DNA from 2 places in the Roseburia sp. AF20-18LB genome. Region 1 is predicted to be linked to the other one. Evidence: predicted binding sites of a transcription regulator. Region 1 holds the regulator's gene; the other holds the start of a gene.
The links. Region 1 encodes Rex, which represses fermentation and respiration genes when NADH is low (regulators of the CRP and FNR family bind a similar motif). Its sites were predicted from a motif close to ATTGTTAANTANTTAACAAT; they were not measured.

Region 2: the regulator Rex is predicted to act here: its motif matches at 2,338-2,357, upstream of pflB (formate C-acetyltransferase).

Annotation. Positions count from the first base shown of each region.
Region 1 is NZ_QTWP01000001.1:214,424-220,170, reverse strand. It holds gene DWX65_RS01115 (NADP-dependent isocitrate dehydrogenase) at 1-509, shown strand, start outside; gene DWX65_RS01110 (ABC-F family ATP-binding cassette domain-containing protein) at 625-2,613, shown strand; gene DWX65_RS01105 (redox-sensing transcriptional repressor Rex) at 2,691-3,341, shown strand; gene DWX65_RS01100 (hypothetical protein) at 3,354-4,007, shown strand; gene DWX65_RS01095 (NAD(P)H-hydrate dehydratase) at 4,011-5,498, shown strand; gene alr (alanine racemase) at 5,520-5,747, shown strand, end outside.
Region 2 is NZ_QTWP01000004.1:196,536-202,282, reverse strand. It holds gene DWX65_RS09925 (transporter substrate-binding domain-containing protein) at 1-670, shown strand, start outside; gene DWX65_RS09920 (amino acid ABC transporter permease) at 691-1,377, shown strand; gene DWX65_RS09915 (amino acid ABC transporter ATP-binding protein) at 1,367-2,107, shown strand; ZMP/ZTP riboswitch at 2,191-2,270, shown strand; gene pflB (formate C-acetyltransferase) at 2,448-4,700, shown strand; gene pflA (pyruvate formate-lyase-activating protein) at 4,847-5,581, shown strand; gene DWX65_RS09900 (MerR family transcriptional regulator) at 5,628-5,747, opposite strand, start outside.

The DNA of each region.
Region 1 (5,747 bases):
AAGAAAAATTCGAAGAAGCAGGAATTACCTACTTCTATACCTTAATCGATGATGCGGTAGCCCGTGTGATGAAAGCAGAGGGCGGCTTTATCTGGGCATGTAAGAACTATGATGGAGATGTTATGAGTGATATGGTATCATCTGCATTTGGTTCCCTTGCCATGATGACTTCCGTACTGGTATCACCGGCAGGATATTATGAATATGAAGCTGCACACGGAACAGTTCAGCGTCACTATTATAAACACCTCAAGGGAGAAGAAACATCCACCAACTCCGTAGCAACTATTTTTGCATGGACCGGAGCACTTCGTAAGAGAGGTGAATTAGATGGCAACCAGGAGTTAAGCACATTTGCCGACAAACTGGAAAAAGCCTGTGTAGATACGATTGAATCCGGAAAGATGACCAAAGACCTTGCACTGATTACTACAATTGAAAATCCGACTGTATTAAACAGTGAAGACTTTATCAAGGCAATCCGTGCTACATTAGAGAAAATGTTATAAATTTTATACTCCGGGAGGGCAGAATAGTGTGCCGTCCCGGAATTTTCAGCTATAAAAAGCCCCTTGTAAAGAATGCTTTACTTATGGGGCGAAGAGAAAAAGTGAGGAGACTTCCATGATTTTAGCCTGTCAGAATATCAGTAAATCCTTTGGGACAGACACCATAATACAGAATGTTTCTTTTCATGTAGAAGATAATGAGAAAACAGCAATTGTCGGCATCAATGGTGCCGGCAAATCTACGTTATTGAAAATTATAGTGGGAGAGCTGGCACCGGACAGTGGCGAGGTAACCGTTGCAAAAGGAAAAACCATCGGTTATCTTGCCCAGTATCAGGATAAAGACAGCAACGAGACCATTTATAATGAAGTGCTTCATGCCTGCGATGCATTAATCGAAAAAGAAGAAAAGCTTCGTAAAATGGAAGAAGACATGCAGCATGTAAGCGCAGATGAATTAGAGAAATATATGGAGCAGTATAACCGTTTCAGCCATGCCTTTGAATTAGAGGGCGGACTGACTTTTCGCAGTGAGATAAACGGTGTGTTAAAGGGACTTGGTTTTTCGGAAAATGATTTCGGAAAGAAAATGTCAGAGTTATCCGGAGGACAGAAGACCAGAGTGGCATTAGGCAGACTTCTGGTAACCAAGCCTGACATTATCATGCTCGACGAGCCGACCAACCACCTTGATATGGCATCGATTGCATGGCTGGAAAACTATCTTTTGAATTATAAAGGAGCCGTAATTATCGTAGCCCATGACCGTTATTTCTTAGACCGGATTGTTACGAAGGTAGTGGAAATATCCCGCCATACGGCAACGGTATTTCCGGGAAATTATACCGCATATGCGAGGCAGAAGGAAATACAGCGGGAAAGTCTTTTGCGACAGTATTATAACCAGCAGCGGGAAATCAAGCACCAGGAAGAAGTAATATCCAAGTTAAAATCCTTTAACCGGGAAAAGTCCATTAAGCGTGCGGAAAGCCGTGAGAAGGCATTGGATAAAATAGAACGTATTGAGAAGCCAATCGATGAAAAAACAGATATGCATATTACATTGGAGCCGGAAATTACCAGTGGAAATGATGTACTTTCGGTGAAAGGTCTTTCAAAATCTTACGAGCATAAACTGTTTTCAAACATTGATTTTCAGATTAAGCGAGGGGAAAAAGTTGCTTTAATCGGAAATAACGGTACCGGGAAAACCACCATTTTAAAGATAATCAATGGAATTGTAGACGCAGATGCCGGGGAGATAAAGCTTGGAAGCAATGTGGAAATCGGATATTACGATCAGGAGCATCAGAACTTAGACCCGGATAAGACGTTATTTGATGAAATTGCAGATGCTTATCCGAATCTGAAGGCAACGAAGATTCGAAATGTGTTAGCAGCATTTTTATTTACGGATGATGATGTGTTTAAGCGGATTCGTGATATCAGTGGTGGAGAAAGAGGCCGTGTTTCACTGGCAAAACTGATGTTATCCAATGCTAACTTCTTAATTTTAGACGAGCCGACCAACCACCTTGATATTATGTCGAAGGAAATTTTAGAGTCAGCCATCAATTCCTATACCGGAACGGTGCTTTATGTATCCCATGACCGTTATTTTATTAATAAAACTGCCAGCAGAATTCTTGATTTAAAGAATGAAACAATTTTAAATTATATTGGAAATTATGATTATTATCTGGAGAAAAAGGAAGTTCAGGAGTTGGCGGCATTTGGCACAGCTACACAGGAACGTGCAGAAAATTCAGCAGCAAAAGGAAATGTCATTGTTTCCGATGGAACTGGAGAAAATAATGGAACAGAGCAGATATCCGGCGGAGGAAAACAGAAGTTAAGCTGGGAAGAAATGAAGAAACAGCAGGCAGCAAAACGTAAGCTGGAAAACGAATTAAAGCGTACAGAAGATGAAATTGCTAAGAGAGAGGCAAAGATAGAAGCATTAAATGATGAACTGTCAAAGCCGGGGGTAGCATCAAATTCCTATGAATTAAACAAAATCCATGAGGAGCAGATGCAGGAAGAGGCAGCGCTGGAAGAACTCTATGCAAAATGGGAAGAATTAAGTTTACAGAAAGATTGTTAAAGTTGTAACACATTGACATCCTTTCGGCAAGAAACTATAATTATTGTAGGGTATTGAGAGCAGGAGGAACTGGCAGAATGAGCAAAGAAATATCACAGGCAGTAATTCGTAGAATGCCAAGATATTACCGATATCTGGGGGAACTTTTAGATGAAGGGGTAGAACGTATTTCATCGAATGAACTGAGTGCAAGAATGAAAGTGACCGCATCGCAGATCAGACAAGATTTAAATAATTTTGGTGGTTTTGGACAGCAGGGATATGGTTACAATGTACAATTTCTGTATGAAGAAATCGGAAAGATTATGGGATTAAATGAACAGCATAATATTATTATTATTGGAGCTGGTAACTTAGGACAGGCACTTGCCAATTATGTGAAGTTTGAAAAACTCGGCTTCGTCATAGTAGGATTGTTTGACGTGAATCCGGAGTTATGCGGAAAATCCATTCGTGGCAATAAAATCGAAATGATTGATAAACTGGAAGAATTTGTAAAGACACATAAGGTAGATATTGCTACACTGACTATGCCGAAAGAAAAGGCAGATGCTGTGGCAAACCAGCTGGTAAGCCTTGGTGTACATGCAATCTGGAATTTTGCCCATGTGGATCTGGAAGTATTGGATGAAAATGTTGTAGTAGAAAATGTACATTTATCAGACAGCCTGATGCAGTTATCCTATAATATGACAAAGAACAAAAGGGAAAAGGAAACGCTGGAATAGAGGTGTTTTTGCATGAAAGATGACAAGGAATTTCTGGAAGCATTAGAAAGCAGAAAAGTACCAATACTTGTATTGGATCAGAAATGGCACAGACTTTTTGCGTTAAGCGGAAAAACCAGTGAAATCAAGCGGCTGGAAGAAAAGGTAAATCAGTTGTTAGAACAGCAGGGAAAGCTTAATAATGATTTGAAAGAGCTGAAAAAGACAAAGAATCAGTTAATGAAAAGCATTGTTGTCAACATGGAAGGAACTCATGAAGAAAATGAGGGGGATCTTTCTTCCAGAAAATTAGATGAAGACAAGAGACTGATTGATGAAGTCAATGTCAAAATGGAAGAAATTGAGGATGAATTAATTGAACTTCCACGAAATATAAACAGTGCAAATCAGGAACTTATGTTAGAAAGCATGCGTTACTGCTATGAGAGACTAAGACAGAACAGCAAAGAAGCAGATGAAATTACGGCCTGGATTGATAAGGTAAGGGTAGAACTTAAGAAAAATATCATCAAAAAACAGAACCGTGAAATCAACAACCGGCAGATTTATTCTTATATGCATGATATTTTTGGTGTGGATATTTTAAATATATTTGATCTGCGGCAGGAAGATGAAGACCGTCTGCAGGGAAAAAAAGCGGTGGAAAATGCGGACGAAAGGAATTAATTTATGGAATATCTTGTAAATTCCCGGGAAATGAAAACATGTGATACCAATACAATCGAACATTTTAAAGTGCCATCCATGGTTCTGATGGAGCGGGCAGCACTTTCTGCGATAGAAGTAATACAGGAAAAAGAAATTTCATGTAACCGCGTGCTGGTAGTGTGTGGAACCGGAAATAACGGCGGCGATGGTATGGCAATTGCAAGATTGTTATACTTATCCCACATTCCGGTTGAAGTATATATCTATGGAAATAAAGCACATTTTTCAAAGCAGGCAAAAGAACAGTATGAAATCTTGACATCATATGGTGTACCATTTATTGATGAAATGGAGGATGCAAATTCCTACAGCCTGATTATTGATGCGTTATTTGGCATAGGATTATCACGAAAATTAGATGATGAACTGGTGCACTTGATGGAACGGCTGAACCAGAGCAGTGCCCACCGGCTGGCGGTGGACATACCATCCGGTATCTCGGCAGATAATGGAGCTGTATTAGGTGGTGCATTCAAAGCAGATGATACCGTAACCTTTGCTTACTGCAAAACCGGAATGGTATTATTTCCTGGTGCAGAATACTGCGGAAATATTACGGTTAAGGATATCGGAATTGGAGAAGAAAGCTGGTTAGATAAAAGACCTGCAGCTTATGCAATCACAAAGGAAGATTTAAATTTTTTAAATAATCGTGCTGCTGATTCGAACAAGGGAACCTTTGGAAAAGTCCTTCTGGTTGCCGGAAGCGTGAATATGGCAGGTGCGGCGGTTCTTGCAGCAAAGGCAGCTTATCGCAGTGGCTGTGGTCTGGTGAGAATATATACACCGGAAGAAAACCGTATTATCTTACAGACAGCAGTGCCGGAGGCAATTCTTACTACCTATTCTGCAAAAAAGGCTGATACACAGCAGCTGATAGAATGCCTGTCCTGGGCAGATGTTATTATTTTAGGACCTGGAATTGGCAAAAGTGATGTGGCACACAGTATTGTAAAGACGGTACTTAAGAATGCGGCAGTACCAATGGTAGTAGATGCCGATGCATTAAATATCATAGCAGAGCAGACCGAACAGCTTCTTCGCCCGCATACGGAACTGGTATTAACGCCACATCTGGGGGAAATGTCCCGGTTAAAACAGCTTGCCATTTCCTATATCAAAGAAAATATTGAACAGGTTGCGGAAGATTTTGCAAGGGAATATAATGTAATCTGCGTTTTAAAAGACAGCAGAACGGTAACGGCAATTCCTTATGGAAAAACATTTATTAACCGGAACGGTAACAGCGGAATGGCTACTGCAGGAAGTGGTGATGTACTGAGCGGAATTATCGGAAGTCTGATGGCACAGGGCTTATCTGCAGAGCAGGCGGCACCGCTTGGGGTATATGTACATGCAGCGGCTGCAGATGAACGGAGCAAAACAGTTTCAAAGCATGGACTGACTGCAGGCGAAATTATAAACGGATTATCCGAAGTGTTGTCATAATAATAATTTGAGGTGAATGAAATGAAAAAATATAGCAGGGTATATGCCAGCGTGAATCTGGATGCGGCCATTGAGAATATGGAGGCAATGCACCGGCTTTTAAAGAAAGATACCAGCATGTTTGCGGTAATTAAAACAGATGGATATGGACATGGTGCAACGGAACTTGCCCGTGTATTAGAGCCGCTTCCGTATCTCCATGGCTTCTGTGTAGCCACAGTGGAAGAGGGCGTAATTTTAAGAAATCAT
Region 2 (5,747 bases), on a different contig from region 1:
CGGTGTTCAGCTTGGAACAACCGGAGATGCCGATGCAACAGCATATGAGGACGAAGGAAGCACCGTAGAGCGTTACAACAAAGGTTCTGATGCAATTCAGGCATTAAAGACCGGTAAAATTGATTGTGTAATCATCGACAAGCAGCCTGCAGAGGCATTTGTTGAGAAGAATGATGACTTGAAAATTTTAGATGATACCTTTGACGCAGAGGAATATGCAATCTGTATCGCAAAAGATAACACAGATTTAACAGACAAATTCAACAAAGCAATCGAAGAGTTAAAAGCAGATGGAACAATCGATACTATCATCAGCAACTATATTGGTGATGAAACAGGAGAGCATCCATATGAGACTCCGGAGGGAACAGAATATCCAAACGGAAAACTTACCATGGCAACCAATGCGCAGTTTGAGCCATACGAATATTATGATGGTGACAACGTAGTTGGTATCGATGCAGATATCGCAAAAGCAATCTGTGACAAGCTTGGTTATGATTTAGAGATTGAAGATATGGAATTTGATGCAATCATCGCAGCAGTATCTTCCGGTAAAGCAGATTTTGGTGCAGCAGGAATGACTGTAACAGAAGACCGTCTTAAGAACATTGACTTTACAGATACTTATGCAACAGCAAGCCAGGTTATTGTAGTAAGAAATAAATAATCGGTATAGGAGGAAAGACCTTGAGCGATTTTTTAAGCAGCTTTCAACAGGATTTTATAGAGAAAGACAGATATCTTTATCTGTTACGTGGTCTTGGCAATACACTGCTTATTGCAGTGCTTGCAGTACTTCTGGGTATTGTGGTTGGATTTTTAGTCGCAATTATCCGTTCCACCCATGATAAACATGGTGGATTAAATGTTTTGAATTTTATATGTAAAGTGTATCTTACCATATGGCGTGGAACCCCTACGATGGTACAGCTTTTGATTATGTACTATATTATTCTGGTTGCACTCGATAATAAGATTGCAGTGGCTGTAATCGCTTTTGGTTTGAATTCGGCTGCCTATGTGGCAGAGATTGTACGTTCCGGAATCATGTCTGTAGACGAAGGACAGTTTGAAGCTGGACGAAGCCTCGGACTGAATTATTCGCAGACCATGCGTCTGATTATTCTGCCACAGGCATTTAAGAATGTACTTCCGGCACTGGCAAATGAGTTTATTACCTTACTGAAAGAGACTTCCATCAGTGGATATATTGCAATCCCGGATTTGACAAAGGGTGGCGATATCATCCGTAGCCAGACCTATGACCCGTTCTTACCATTGTTCGGTGTTGCAATTATCTACCTGATAATCGTTATGATTTTAACGGCTGGTGTACATAAACTGGAAACGAGGTTGAGAACAAATGAGCGATAAGAAGGTATTGATTGAAGTAAAGGATTTGTGTAAATCCTTTGGAAATGTAAATGTATTAAATGGTATCTCCACAGAAATCGCCCAGGGAGAGGTAGTAGCCATCATCGGACCATCCGGTTGTGGTAAATCTACATTCTTACGTTCCTTAAATCTTTTAGAGGAGCCGACTTCCGGTGTGATTACTTTTGAAGGAACAGATATCACGGATAAATCCGTAGACATCAACAAGATGCGTCAGAAGATTGGAATGGTATTCCAGCAGTTCAATCTGTTTCCAAATTATACCGTAAAAGGAAATATCATGCTGGCACCGGTTCAGACCGGACTTATGAATAAGGAAGAGGCATCTAAGCGTGCGGACGAGCTTTTGATGAGAGTCGGACTGTCTGATAAAGCAGATACCTATCCGGCAATGCTTTCCGGTGGACAGAAACAGCGTATTGCAATTGCAAGAGCACTGGCAATGAATCCGGATGTCATGTTATTTGACGAGCCGACTTCCGCACTGGATCCGGAAATGGTAGGAGAAGTCTTAGAGATTATGAAAGAACTGGCACAGGATGGCATGACCATGGTAGTAGTAACACACGAGATGGGATTTGCAAGAGAAGTGGCAAGCCGTGTCATGTTTATCAATGAAGGACAGATTCAGGAAGAGAATACACCGGCAGAATTCTTTGCCAATCCACAGAATCCGCGTCTTTGCGACTTCCTTTCCAAAGTATTGTAGGAAAAGAACAGATAAAATGGTAAAAATAGTTGATAAAAAGTTTTCATAAGCTATTGCAATCAGAAAAGAAATAGTCTATGATAAAACCGTTATATGACTGACGGATAAGTGGAAAAACCACATGAAGTATAACGAAAACGAGCCGACCGTCTGGGCGATGAACCTGGAGGACTGGCTCGTTTTCTTGTATTTACATGATGTTTTGTATGATTTTTTGAACATCAAAACGTATTGACAAAAAAATGACAGTCAGTATATACTAACTAAGGTTAAACAAGACTAATTCTAATTAGTAACCATTCAGTGTTCATGCTGAGTATATTTTTAGGAGGATATCGTAATGATTGAAATGAAAGAGTGGGATGGATTCGAAGGACGTCTCTGGAAAGAAGAAATCAATGTTCGTCAGTTCATTCAGGACAACTACACTCCATATGATGGAGATGAGAGCTTTTTAGCTGAGCCGACAGATGCAACCAACAAGCTATGGGATGCACTTCAGAAATTACAGAAAGAAGAGCGCGCCAAGGGCGGCGTTCTTGATATGGAGACAGAGGTTGTAACCGGAATTACAGCTTATGGTCCGGGATATATCGATGAAAGCTTAAAAGATTTAGAGCAGGTAGTTGGTCTTCAGACTGACAAACCATTAAAGAGAGCTTTCATGCCATATGGTGGAATCAAGATGGCTGTTCAGGCATGTGAGACCTACGGTTATGAAGTAAATGATAAATTAAAAGAAATTTTCACCAAGTATCATAAGACACACAATACAGCAGTATTTGATGCTTATACACCGGAAATGATGAAGGTTCGTCATGCTAAGATTTTAACAGGTCTTCCGGATACCTACGGTCGTGGACGTATTGTAGGTGATTACCGTCGTGTAGCATTATACGGACTGGATTACTTAATCGCTGAGAAGAAGAAGGACAAAGCCAACTGCGGATGCGGACAGATGACAGATGATGTCATCCGTTTAAGAGAAGAAATTGCAGAGCAGATTAAATGTCTGGAAGACATGAAGAAACTGGCTGAGATTTACGGATATGATATTTCAAGACCTGCAACCAATGCAAAAGAGGCTGTTCAGTGGTTATACTTCGGATACCTTGCAGCAATCAAGACACAGAACGGTGCAGCAATGTCAGTAGGACGTGTTTCTACTTTCCTTGATATTTATATTAAGAGAGATATGGATAAGGGAATTCTTACCGAGCAGCAGGCTCAGGAGCTGATTGACCATTTCACAATGAAACTTCGTATGGTTAAATTCGCACGTATTCCTTCTTATAACCAGTTATTCTCCGGTGACCCTGTATGGGCAACCCTTGATGTAGCAGGAACAGGTGTAGACGGACGTTCCATGGTAACCAGGACAGACTTCCGTTTCCTTCATACTTTAGAGAATATGGGACCGGCACCGGAACCAAATCTTACTGTATTCTATTCATCCAGACTGCCACAGACCTTCCGTGATTATGCAGCACGTATCTCGATTGAAACAAGCTCAATCCAGTATGAGAACGATGATGCAATGAAACCGGTATGGGGCGATGATTACGCAATCTGCTGCTGTGTATCTGCTACACAGACAGGTAAAGAGATGCAGTTCTTCGGCGCTCGTGCAAACCTTGCAAAATGTCTGCTTTACGCAATCAACGGTGGTGTTGATGAGAAATCAGGCGAGCAGGTAGGACCAAACTACGCACCAATTACAGCTGAATATCTTGACTATGATGAAGTAATGACAAAATATGACAAGATGATGGACTGGTTAGTAGACATCTATGTAAATACACTGAACCTGATTCAGTATATGCATGATAAATATTACTATGAAGCAGCAGAGCTTTCTCTGATGGATACCGACTTAAAGAGAACCTTTGCAACCGGTATTGCAGGATTTTCACATGTTATCGATTCTCTTTCTGCAATCAAATATGCAAAAGTAAAAGTCGTACGTGATGAGAACGGACTTGCAAAAGACTTCGAAATCGAAGGAGACTTCCCGAAATACGGAAATGATGATGACCGTGCCGATGAAATCGGAGTATGGCTGCTTAAGACTTTCATGGATAAATTAAAGAAACATCATACTTATCGTGATTCTGAGCCTACAACTTCTATCCTTACCATTACTTCTAACGTAGTATATGGTAAAGCAACCGGAGCTATGCCGGATGGACGTAAAGCCGGCGAACCGCTTTCACCGGGAGCTAACCCATCTTACGGTGCAGAGCAGAACGGACTTTTAGCTTCCTTAAACTCTCTGACCAAGCTTCCATATGAGTGGGCATTGGATGGTATTTCCAATACACAGACCATCAATCCTGGCGCACTTGGAAACAACGAGCAGGAAAGAATCGATAATCTTGTAAATGTAATGGACGGATACTTTGACCAGGGTGCTCATCATCTGAATGTTAATGTATTTGGCAAAGAAAAGCTTATTGATGCAATGGAGCATCCGGAGAAAGAAGAGTATGCAAACTTCACAATCCGTGTATCCGGCTATGCAGTTAAGTTCATCGACCTGACAAAAGAGCAGCAGCTTGATGTTATTGCCCGTACCTGTCATGAGCGTATGTAATTTAAGACAGTAACCGAACTGCGGGGAACATACGATTTTTCCGCGATTCAGGTAAAGCAGAATGTGCAGGCTTAATGAAAAAAGCCTGCACATTTTTATCGTAGGTTGTTAAGCAGCCGTAAGTATTTTGGTGTATAGGAGGCAATATGAGTGAAATAAAAGGACGCATCCATTCCGTAGAAAGCTTTGGCTCGGCAGACGGGCCGGGTGTAAGATATATTGTATTTTTAAAAGGCTGTAACATGAGATGTCAGTACTGCCATAACCCGGATACCTGGGCGAAAGATGGCGGAGAGCTGATGACACCGGAAGAAGTGTTAAAAAAGGCACTTCGCTACAAAACTTATTGGAAAGAAAAGGGCGGAATCACCGTAAGCGGTGGAGAGGCTCTTTTACAGATAGATTTCGTGACAGAACTGTTCCGGCTGGCAAAAGAAAAAGGGGTAAATACCTGTCTCGATACCTCTGGCAATCCATTTTCCTTGGAAGAACCATTTAAAAGTAAATTTGATGAGCTGATGAAATATACAGACCTCTTTATGTTAGACATTAAGCATATGGATGATGCGGCACACCGGAAACTCACCGGACAGACGAATCAGAATATTTTGGAAATGGCAGCTTATTTATCAGACCATGGCAAAGCAATGTGGATCCGCCATGTGCTGGTGCCGGGTATTACAACAGAAGAGGACGAGCTTTACCGCTTAAGAAGTTTTCTTGATACCCTTAAGACAGTAGAACGGGTGGAAGTGCTGCCATATCATACCTTAGGCGTCTTTAAATGGAAGGAACTTGGAATTCCATACCAGTTAGAAGGCGTAGACCCGCCTACAAAGGAGCAGATAGACCGGGCAAAAGAGATTCTTGGGGCACTGTAAAATAGATAAGCAGCATTACAGGAAAATAAAAAAGTAATGCTGCTTTTTAGATTCTGACGATAATGCGGGTAAGATATTCACTTCGTTTATCCGTCATGGTAGCGTTAATCAATTCTTCTTCATAGAATCTGCCATCGGATGAAGTAATCTGGTGCTGCTTCATGTA